One region of the Streptomyces dengpaensis genome, then DNA from elsewhere that is predicted to be linked to it. Evidence: riboswitches for the same ligand, from Rfam matches in the RefSeq annotation. Region 1 holds a riboswitch; the other holds the start of a gene.
The links. Region 1 has a riboswitch for cobalamin ahead of C4B68_RS02690 (energy-coupling factor ABC transporter permease). Riboswitches for the same ligand answer to the same signal wherever they lie in the genome.

Region 1 (4,163 bases):
GTCCCGTCGTAGCCGCGTCCGGCGAGCCCGGCCTGGAGCCGCGCGGCCCGGTCGAAGGACCGGACGAATGCGGTGGCGCCGAGCCCGGCCAGGGAACGCCACTGTGCGGCCCGGGTCGTGTGCCCGAGCCGCGCGGCCTGCGCGTCCCGGATCAGCCGTACGGAGTCGAGCAGCAGGAAGCTCATGCGGTACGTCACCAGGGCCACATCCACGACCGGCGCGGGCACCCCGGCCTTCACCAGGCGCGGCAGCAGGTCGGACATCGGCGTCGTGAACGCGAACAGCAGGACGCCGAGGGAAGCGGCCGAGGAGCGCAACAGCAGCTCACCGGCCCGTACGGCCCCGCCGTCGGCCAGCGCCACGAACCCGCCGGGACCACCGACCTGCACGAGCAGCGTCACCGCACCCGTCACACAGAAGCCCAGCGGCACCCGGTAGGCACGCCACAGCCTGCGCACTGGCACACCCGCCGGTCCGAGCAGCACGGCCACGGCCGTCACGAGTACCAGCGCGGCCCCCGGCCAGGGCGGCAGCGAGATCGCCAGCGCGGTGAGCCCCAGCCCGAGCACGGCCTTGTCCACGGGATGACGGCGGCGCCAGCGACTGCTGTGCGCCGCCGCGTCGATCGGCAGCACGAGGCTCAGGCCTCGGGGACCTGAGAGGCCCCGGGAACCTGTGAGGCCCCGGGAACTTGTGAGGGTTCAGGGACCTGTGAGGCCCCGGACTCCCCGGCGCCGCTCGCGGCACTTTCGGCCTGCTGCCGTTCCCGGGCCCGCGCCTCGCCCTGACGGCGTCCCCGGTGGAGTCCGAAGTAGTAGGCGAGGACGCCCGCGCCGATGGCCGCCTGGAGGGCGAACAGCGCCGACTCGATCTCGCCGGACGGCGGCACGTACAGGGGTGAGAACCAGGGTTCGTAGTCCGGCTCGATCTCGGTGATCGCCGTCTCGGCCTGGCCATCGGACCCGGTGAACGGCTCCTCCTTGTCGTCGCCGAGACCGAGGGCCAGCGGCAGCACGGCCAGCGCGATCACGGCCAGCACCAGAAGGAGGTTGGTCTTCGCGCTCTTGCTCATCTTCTTGTCCGTCAGGCTCTTCTCGTCCATCAGGCCATCGCCTCGCTGCCGGTGCGGGCGTCCTTCTTCGTCAGGAGCACCCCGAGCCGCGTCAGTTCGCCCTTGCTGGACTGCACGAGCAGCCGCATGACGAGGACGGTGAGGAGCCCCTCGCTCACCGCCAGCGGAATCTGCGTGACGGCGAAGATGGACCCGAACTTGCCGAGTGCGCCCAGGAATCCGCTGCTCGGGTCGGGGAAGGCGAGCGCGAGCTGCACACTGGTGACGCAGTAGGTGAACAGGTCGGCGACGAACGCGCCGAAGAACACCGCGACCATGAGCGGCACACCGTACCGCCGCAGCAACCGGTACATCCCGTACCCGGCCCACGGCCCGACGATCGCCATGGAGAACACGTTGGCGCCGAGCGTGGTGAGTCCGCCGTGCGCGAGCAGCAGCGCCTGGAAGAGCAGAGTGATGGTGCCCAGCACCGCCATGATCGGCGGCCGGAAGAGAATGGCACCCAGCCCCGTGCCGGTGGGGTGTGAGCAACTCCCGGTCACCGAGGGCAGCTTCAGCGCGGACAGAACGAAGGTGAAGGCTCCGGAGGCGCCGAGGAGCAGGGTGCTCTCGGGGTGCTCCCTGACCTCACGGGTGAGTGACCGGACTCCGTGGACGACGAATGGCGCTGACGCGACGCCCCAGGCGACCGCGTGCGCCGGAGGAAGAAAACCCTCGGCTATGTGCATGGCTCAGCAGACCCTCTCCAGCACCTCGTGGATGGTTGACGCGCCTTGGCCGGTCTCCTGGCTGACGGGTGACACCGCCCGAACTCCGCCTTCCCGGGTCCGAGGACCCAGTGGCTGCCCGCGAGGGCTGGAGCCGGACTTCCCGATCACAGTGGCGAGGGCCGCACCGGCATCACACCGGATTTCCCGTTCACCAAGGCGTGGCGACATTAGTGCGTCACAGCTGGTGGTGACAAGCGGCGCTCGGGGGCGCGCAGCCGTCCCCTGCGCACAGCGCCCGCCCCGGTTCGCGAGGGATCAGCGGTCCGGTTTCCCTCCCGCGTGGGGCGCCGCTCAGGTATCGCTGCCTGCCCCATGGGTGACCGCCGGGTGCACCAACTCGAGCGCGCCATCGCGACCGGGGGTGATGTGGACGCCGGGGCTGATCCGGTCGAGCGTCGCTCGCAGCCAGGTTTGGTCCTCGACGGTCGCGGGTTCCAGGCGCATACGGCGCGCCTGAAGCGGTGTCATGCGCAGGCCGGTCAGTCGCCCGGTGCCCCGCTCCACCGAGAGCAGGTAGGCGAGCCGAAGGTCGTCGCGGTACTCCTCGTAGCCGTTGATGCCCTCGTAGTCGTCGATGAAGTCCCCGCAGCCGTACAGGATCAGCCGGTTGCCATACACCTCGAGGGGACGGGGGTGGTGCGAAGAGTGCCCGTGCACGACGTCCACGCCGCCGTCGATCAGCGCATGCGCGAAGCGGACGTGGTGCCGGGGGACGCGGTATCCCCAGTTGGAGCCCCAGTGCACCGAGACCACCGTGATGTCACCCGGGCGTTTCGCCCGGCGTACCCGCTGGATCACCCTGTCGGCCGCGGCGGCGGACGGCTCGGACACGTAGGCGACTCCGGGCCGGTCCGAGGCCGCCGCCCAGCTGGAGGGAACGCCGCTGGACGCCGTCCCGAGGGCGAAGACCAGGACGCGGGCGCCGTCACCGACGGGAACCGTCGCGGGCGCGTACGCCTCGTCGGCGGTGCGCCCCGCGCCTGCCGCCCGCAGCCCCGCCCGGGCCAGCGACTCGAGCGTCTCCTCGAGGCCGGGGCGGCCGAAGTCGAGTACGTGGTTGTTGGCCAGGACGCAGACGTCGGGGCGTGCCACCGCCACGGCGGGCACGTTGGCCGGGTGCATCCGGTAGTGGATCCCCTTGCCGGGCGCGAACGCGTCGCAGCGGGTGATGGCCGTCTCCAGGTTCACGATCCGAGCGTCCGGAGCCGCCCCGTCCAGCAACCGGAGCGCCTCGCCCCACGGCCAGGAGGGGGTGACCGGGGCGGGGATCGGGCCGCTCACCCGCTCCGCCAGCTCCACGTACGACCGGGCATCCTCGACGTAGAACTCCCGCAGCTCCGGATCTCCGGGGTGCGGGAGGATCTGGTCGACGCCGCGCCCGAGCATCACATCGCCGCACAGGAACAGCGTCACTACGCCGCCGCCCATACCTCCACACTAGGCGACCACCGGCCTGGCCGGCGTTCTGTGGCTCTGCCGCACGCCGGGGCGCCGGTACTTGGTGGCGGCCGGGATCACCAAGGTGGACTCGGCCAGTGTGGCGAGGGGCGACTCGGGTGCCGTGGTCACCGCATGCACACGGGAGCCTGCCCGCACGGCCTGTTCGGCGACCCGGACGGTGCCCGCGCGGTGTCGCCCTGGGCGACGGCTGGCGTCGTGGTCTCGCCGATGACGTGCACGGGCAGTCCGAGGTGCATCAGCCGCATGGCGAAGGCCTTCGCCATGAGTCCCGAACGCCCTTCCCCTGTGACGAAGATGCGCTCCGCGTTCCGCAGGGTCATGGCCAGGGATTCCAGCGCGTCGTCGACGAGGGCGATGACTCCGTCGATCTCGGCGAGGATCTGCTTCCTCAGTCCTTCGGTGAGGTGGTCGGTTATTGCGTGCAACTGCCTTGTCTCTACTGTCCGTTGAGGCGCATCCGTTGAGGCGGATGGTCAGCTGCGGCCTGCCGCCCGGGCCAGGCGACCGGCCGCTTCCGCGGGATCGGCGGCGGCGGTGACGGCCGATCCGACGATGACCCGGATGTCACCGGCGCCGGCGAACCCGGGCAGGTCGTCGGCGGTGAGCCCGCCCGCGACGGCGAGCCGCCGGCCGGAGCTCCATGGACCGAGCAGGGCGGCCGGGTCGGTGCCGGCGCGCTGAGTGTCTTTGCCGATGTGGGCGGCGAGGACCGCGTGCTGCGGCAGGCGCGCGGCCAGCTCCGCACGACGCTCCGCCGTGGTCTCCATGAGGTCGACGACGGCCTCGTCACCGCGCTCGGCGTCCCCGTCCTCGCCCCCGATGTCACCGCGCGCGGCGGTCAGCGCTTCCTCGTGCAGGCC
Region 2 (4,163 bases), 5.5 Mb from region 1:
CGGCGCCGGCCAGCACGGCCACCGCCGCGACACCCGCCAGCAGGCCCACCGACGGGCCGCCGCCCTGGCCGCCGGAGGTCTCCTTCCGGGCCTTCGCGGACGCCGTCGGCCCCGTGGCCGCGACCTGGTCGCCGCACCCCGTCCGCGGGTAGCCCGCGATGGCGCACAGCAGGGCGTTGGTGTCGTAGCGGAGGGGTTCGGCGACCGCGGCGAGGGCGTCGGCGGTGGTCGCGTCGGAGGGGACGCGGGCGCACGCCGTACGCGGGGACGGCGGTGTCTCGCCGGACGGCGCGTCCTTGGGGACGCCGAAGTCGAGGACGAGAGCGATCCGCTTCTTGCCGGACTCGGCGGGCGTGCGCGCGCAGATCGAGGTGAAGTCCCTGTCACCGCGCGGCTGGACGGCGTGCCGCGAGTCCTCGCTCACCGCGAAGCGGAAACCCTGGACGTCGCCGTCGGACGGCCGCACGGTCGACGGACCCTGTGTCGCGTACGTCCACTTCCCGTCCGACAGGTCCCAGAAGGACCAGTAGCGGTAGCCGACGGCCTGCGCCTGCCCCGCGCCGCCGAGGACGAGGAGCAGCAGGGCGACGAGGACCAGCGCGGGCGTCCGACGGCGGCTCACAGCTGCTGCTTCTTGTTGCGGCCGCTGATCAGGAAGCCGATGCCGATACCGGCGACGAGACCGACGCCGATGATCCACCAGACGCTGACGCCTTCGGTGTCGTCCGTCTTCTTCTCGTCCTTCTTCTCGTCGCCCGGGGCGACCGAGGAGCCGGACGCGTCCGCCGCCGGACCGGTGGCACCGAGCCGCTGGACGAGGTCCGTGCCGCCGAAGTCGCGCGGGTCGGCGCCGGTGGCGTGGACGGCGAAGATCAGCTGGGCGTACGCGGCAGGGCCGCCCTGCTCCGCCCAGGTGCCGGCGTTCTTCTCCAGCCAGGCCAGCGGCTCCTTCGTGGCCTTGGTCCCGCCCGCGGCGGCGAGCGCGACGACCGCGTCCGCGGTGTTGCCGTAGTCGGGCTGGTCCTCGGCGCCGGCCAGCGCCGACTTGAGGTACGTGTCCTTGGCGAGCACCTCGACGAGGTACGCGGCACCGTTCTGCGCGGCCCGCTCGGGGTCGGTGCCGTCGGCGGTCTTGCAGGAGAAGGTGTCGACGGCGGGCTGCTTGGCTTCGCCGACGAGGCCCTTGCCGAGCGCGCCGACCACGCCCGCCGCCGTCGCGTCCGCGTTCGCCGCCAGCTTGCCCTTCTTGTCCGGCTGGAAGGCGAACGCGCCGCCGCCGTCCGCGTCGCACGGGATCGCCAGCTCCAGCAGGGCGTCGTACGGCGACTTGCCGCCCTTGGCGGCCTCCGAGGGCTTCTCGCCCGCGGCCGTCAGCGCGCCGATCACGACGGACGTCGAGTTGGCGTCGCTGGGGCCGCCCGCGGTGTACCCCCAGCCACCGTCCTTGTTCTGCACGGACTTCAGCCACGCGACGGCCTTGTCCGCCTGCGCGTCGTGCCCGCCGAGCGCGGCGAGGGCCTGTACGGCGGCGGCCGTGTTGTTGGTGTCGACCATCGTCTTGGCGTCGCACTGGGCGGTCGCGTCGGCGCGGTACGGCGCGAACGCCCCGTTCGCGCACTGCTGCCCGGTCAGCCAGTCGACTGCCTTCGCCGCGGGCTTCACCCCGACGGTGTCCTGGGCGAGCAGGGCGAGCGACTGCCGCCAGACGCCGTCGTAGGTGGGATCGCCGGAACCGAACAGCCCGGACGGGAGCGCCTGGGACGCGGACGGGGAGGGGGACTCGTCGGCGGCGAAGGCCGTCGGCATGACAGCGGCACTGATCACGGCCGTGGCGGCCAGTACCGCGGCGCTGCGGCGAACAAACATGACTCTCCCTGTGGGGAGCTGGGCAGCGCCGGGCATGCCGAGGCATGAGGCTTCCGGGCGGCTCCGGCTCCGTATCCCTCGACGGTGCCTGCCAGCGGCGGGCTGCCGATGGCACGAGCCGGTCACGTCCCGGGCGAGGTGATCCGGCTCACCACCGAGGCGGCGGTTCACGGTTGCGGGTCAGCGCCGGAATTGCACCGGCTTCCCCCCGTACGGGTGTGATGACGACGCCCTTACTGTACCGGCCCGTAAGGAACCGCCAGAGGGGCGGTCAGGGCGGACGAGGGTTTTTCGCCCCCTCCGCCCCTACCCGTGCCGTACCTGGGGGGCTCCGCCCCCCAGCCCCCCGTATCGCGCTGAACGCGCTCGTCCTCAAACGCCGGAAGGGCTAAACCCCTTCAGAAGCCACGTACGTCACCGGATCGCTCCCCGTCACCGCCTCCGCCCGCCCCAGCTTCACCAGCCGCCGCAGATGGGCCTCGGCCTCCGAGACCGCGATGTTCCTTGATCCGTACGGGATGTCGTCCCAGGGCCGGTTCCACTCCATGCGCTCGGCGAGCTGCCAGGGGGTGAGCGGGGTGGTCAGGAGGGCGAGGAGCCCGGTGAGGCGTTCCTCGTGGTGCGCGAGCAACTCCCGTACGCGGAAGGGCGCGTCGGCGAAGGCGTGCTGGTGGGCGGGGAGCACCTCGGCGGGGTCGAGGCGAGCGACGCGCTCCAGGGAGTCGAGGTAGTCGCCGAGGGGATCGGTGACGGTGGCGTCGTCCGGATCCTCGTACAGGCCGATGTGCGGAGTGATCCCGGGGAGGAGGTGGTCACCCGAGAACAGGCGGCCGTGGCCCGGGAGTTGGGCCGGGTGCTCCTCTTCCAGGTGGAGGCAGACATGGCCGGGCGTATGGCCGGGGGTCCAGATCGCGCGCAGACGGCGGCCCGGCAGGGCGAGGAGTTCGCCGGGGACGATCTCGCGGTCGGGGAGCGCGGGGGCGAGGCCGGGCAGGGTGCGCGGGCGCGCGGTGCGCATCGGGGCGATGTGCTCCTCGGGCGCACCGGCGGCTTCGAGCTTCGTCGTCATGTACGCGAACCAGCGGCCCGGCTCGGTGCCGCGGGCCCGCCGCACGATCGAGATGTCGGCCGCGTGCATGGCGATCCACGCGCCGGACGCCTTGCGGACCTTGGCGGACAGGCCGTGGTGGTCGGGGTGGTGGTGGGTGATGACCACCCCGTGGATCTCGCCGGCCGCGGTGCCGCAGGCCGCCAGTCCCTCGGCGAGGGTGTCCCAGGAGGCCGGGTCGTCCCAGCCGGTGTCGATCAGCACCGGGCCGCGGTCGGTGTCGACGACGTACACCAGCGTGTACCCCAGGGGGTTGTCCGGAATGGGAACCCGGATGGACCGTACGCCCCCGCCGTGCTCGGTCATCTGCGCCATGGGCTCCCCAATCGCCGCGCCCGGCCCCCGGCTCACTATAACTAGAACGAGTTTCGACGGTAGCCCGAGTCGACGAACTGCCGGCGCCATCCCGGGCGTTACTCCCGGCGTCCTCCCCGGCGCTACTCCAGGCGTTCCGCCGTTCCACCCGTGGACTCCATCGCACGGAACTGGTATCAGTTCTCGTATCCGTATCTGATGGAGCGTCAGAGAACGGCCCCGGGGAGGCAGTCGCCATGACCGAGCTCGTGGAACACGGACAGCTGTTCATAGGCGGGGAGTTGACGGACCCCCTGGGCAAGGACGTCATCGAGGTGATCTCGCCGCACACGGAAGAGGTCATCGGGCGGGTTCCGCACGCGTCGACGGCGGACGTCGACCGGGCGGTCGCCGCCGCGCGCGAGGCGTTCGACGAGGGCCCCTGGCCGCGCATGAGCCTCGACGAGCGGATCGAGGTCGTCACCCGGATCAAGGACGCGATCGCCGTACGGCACGAGGAGATCGCCCGCGTCATCTCCTCCGAGAACGGTTCCCCGTACTCCTGGAGCGTCCTCGCGCAGGCCCTCGGCGCGATGATGGTGTGGGACGCGGCGATCACGGTCGCGCGGAACCACACGTACGAGGAGACGCGCGACGGAGTCCTCGGCAGGATCCTCGTCCGCCGTGAGCCGGTGGGCGTGGTGGCGGCCGTGGTCCCGTGGAACGTCCCGCAGTTCGTGGCGGCGGCCAAGCTCGCGCCCGCGCTGCTGACCGGCTGCACGGTCGTACTGAAGCCGTCGCCGGAATCGCCCCTGGACGCGTATCTGCTGGGCGAGATCGCGAAGGAGGCCGGGCTGCCGGACGGCGTCCTGTCCATCCTCCCGGCGGACCGCGA

Region 2: it holds a riboswitch for cobalamin, as region 1 does, so the genes downstream of both, C4B68_RS28250 (prenyltransferase/squalene oxidase repeat-containing protein) here and C4B68_RS02690 (energy-coupling factor ABC transporter permease) in region 1, are expected to answer to the same signal.

What each region holds. Positions count from the first base shown of each region.
Region 1 is NZ_CP026652.1:562,837-566,999, reverse strand. It holds gene cbiQ (cobalt ECF transporter T component CbiQ) at 1-635, opposite strand, end outside; gene C4B68_RS02695 (energy-coupling factor ABC transporter substrate-binding protein) at 641-1,072, opposite strand; gene C4B68_RS02690 (energy-coupling factor ABC transporter permease) at 1,102-1,800, opposite strand; cobalamin riboswitch at 1,831-2,013, opposite strand; gene C4B68_RS02685 (CapA family protein) at 2,134-3,270, opposite strand; gene C4B68_RS44025 (hypothetical protein) at 3,280-3,411, opposite strand; gene C4B68_RS02680 (phosphoheptose isomerase family protein) at 3,408-3,728, opposite strand; gene C4B68_RS02675 (LysR family transcriptional regulator) at 3,777-4,163, opposite strand, start outside.
Region 2 is NZ_CP026652.1:6,106,692-6,110,854, forward strand. It holds gene C4B68_RS28245 (SCO2322 family protein) at 1-622, opposite strand, end outside; gene C4B68_RS28250 (prenyltransferase/squalene oxidase repeat-containing protein) at 619-1,866, opposite strand; cobalamin riboswitch at 2,011-2,142, opposite strand; gene C4B68_RS28255 (MBL fold metallo-hydrolase) at 2,255-3,289, opposite strand; gene C4B68_RS28260 (aldehyde dehydrogenase) at 3,526-4,163, shown strand, end outside.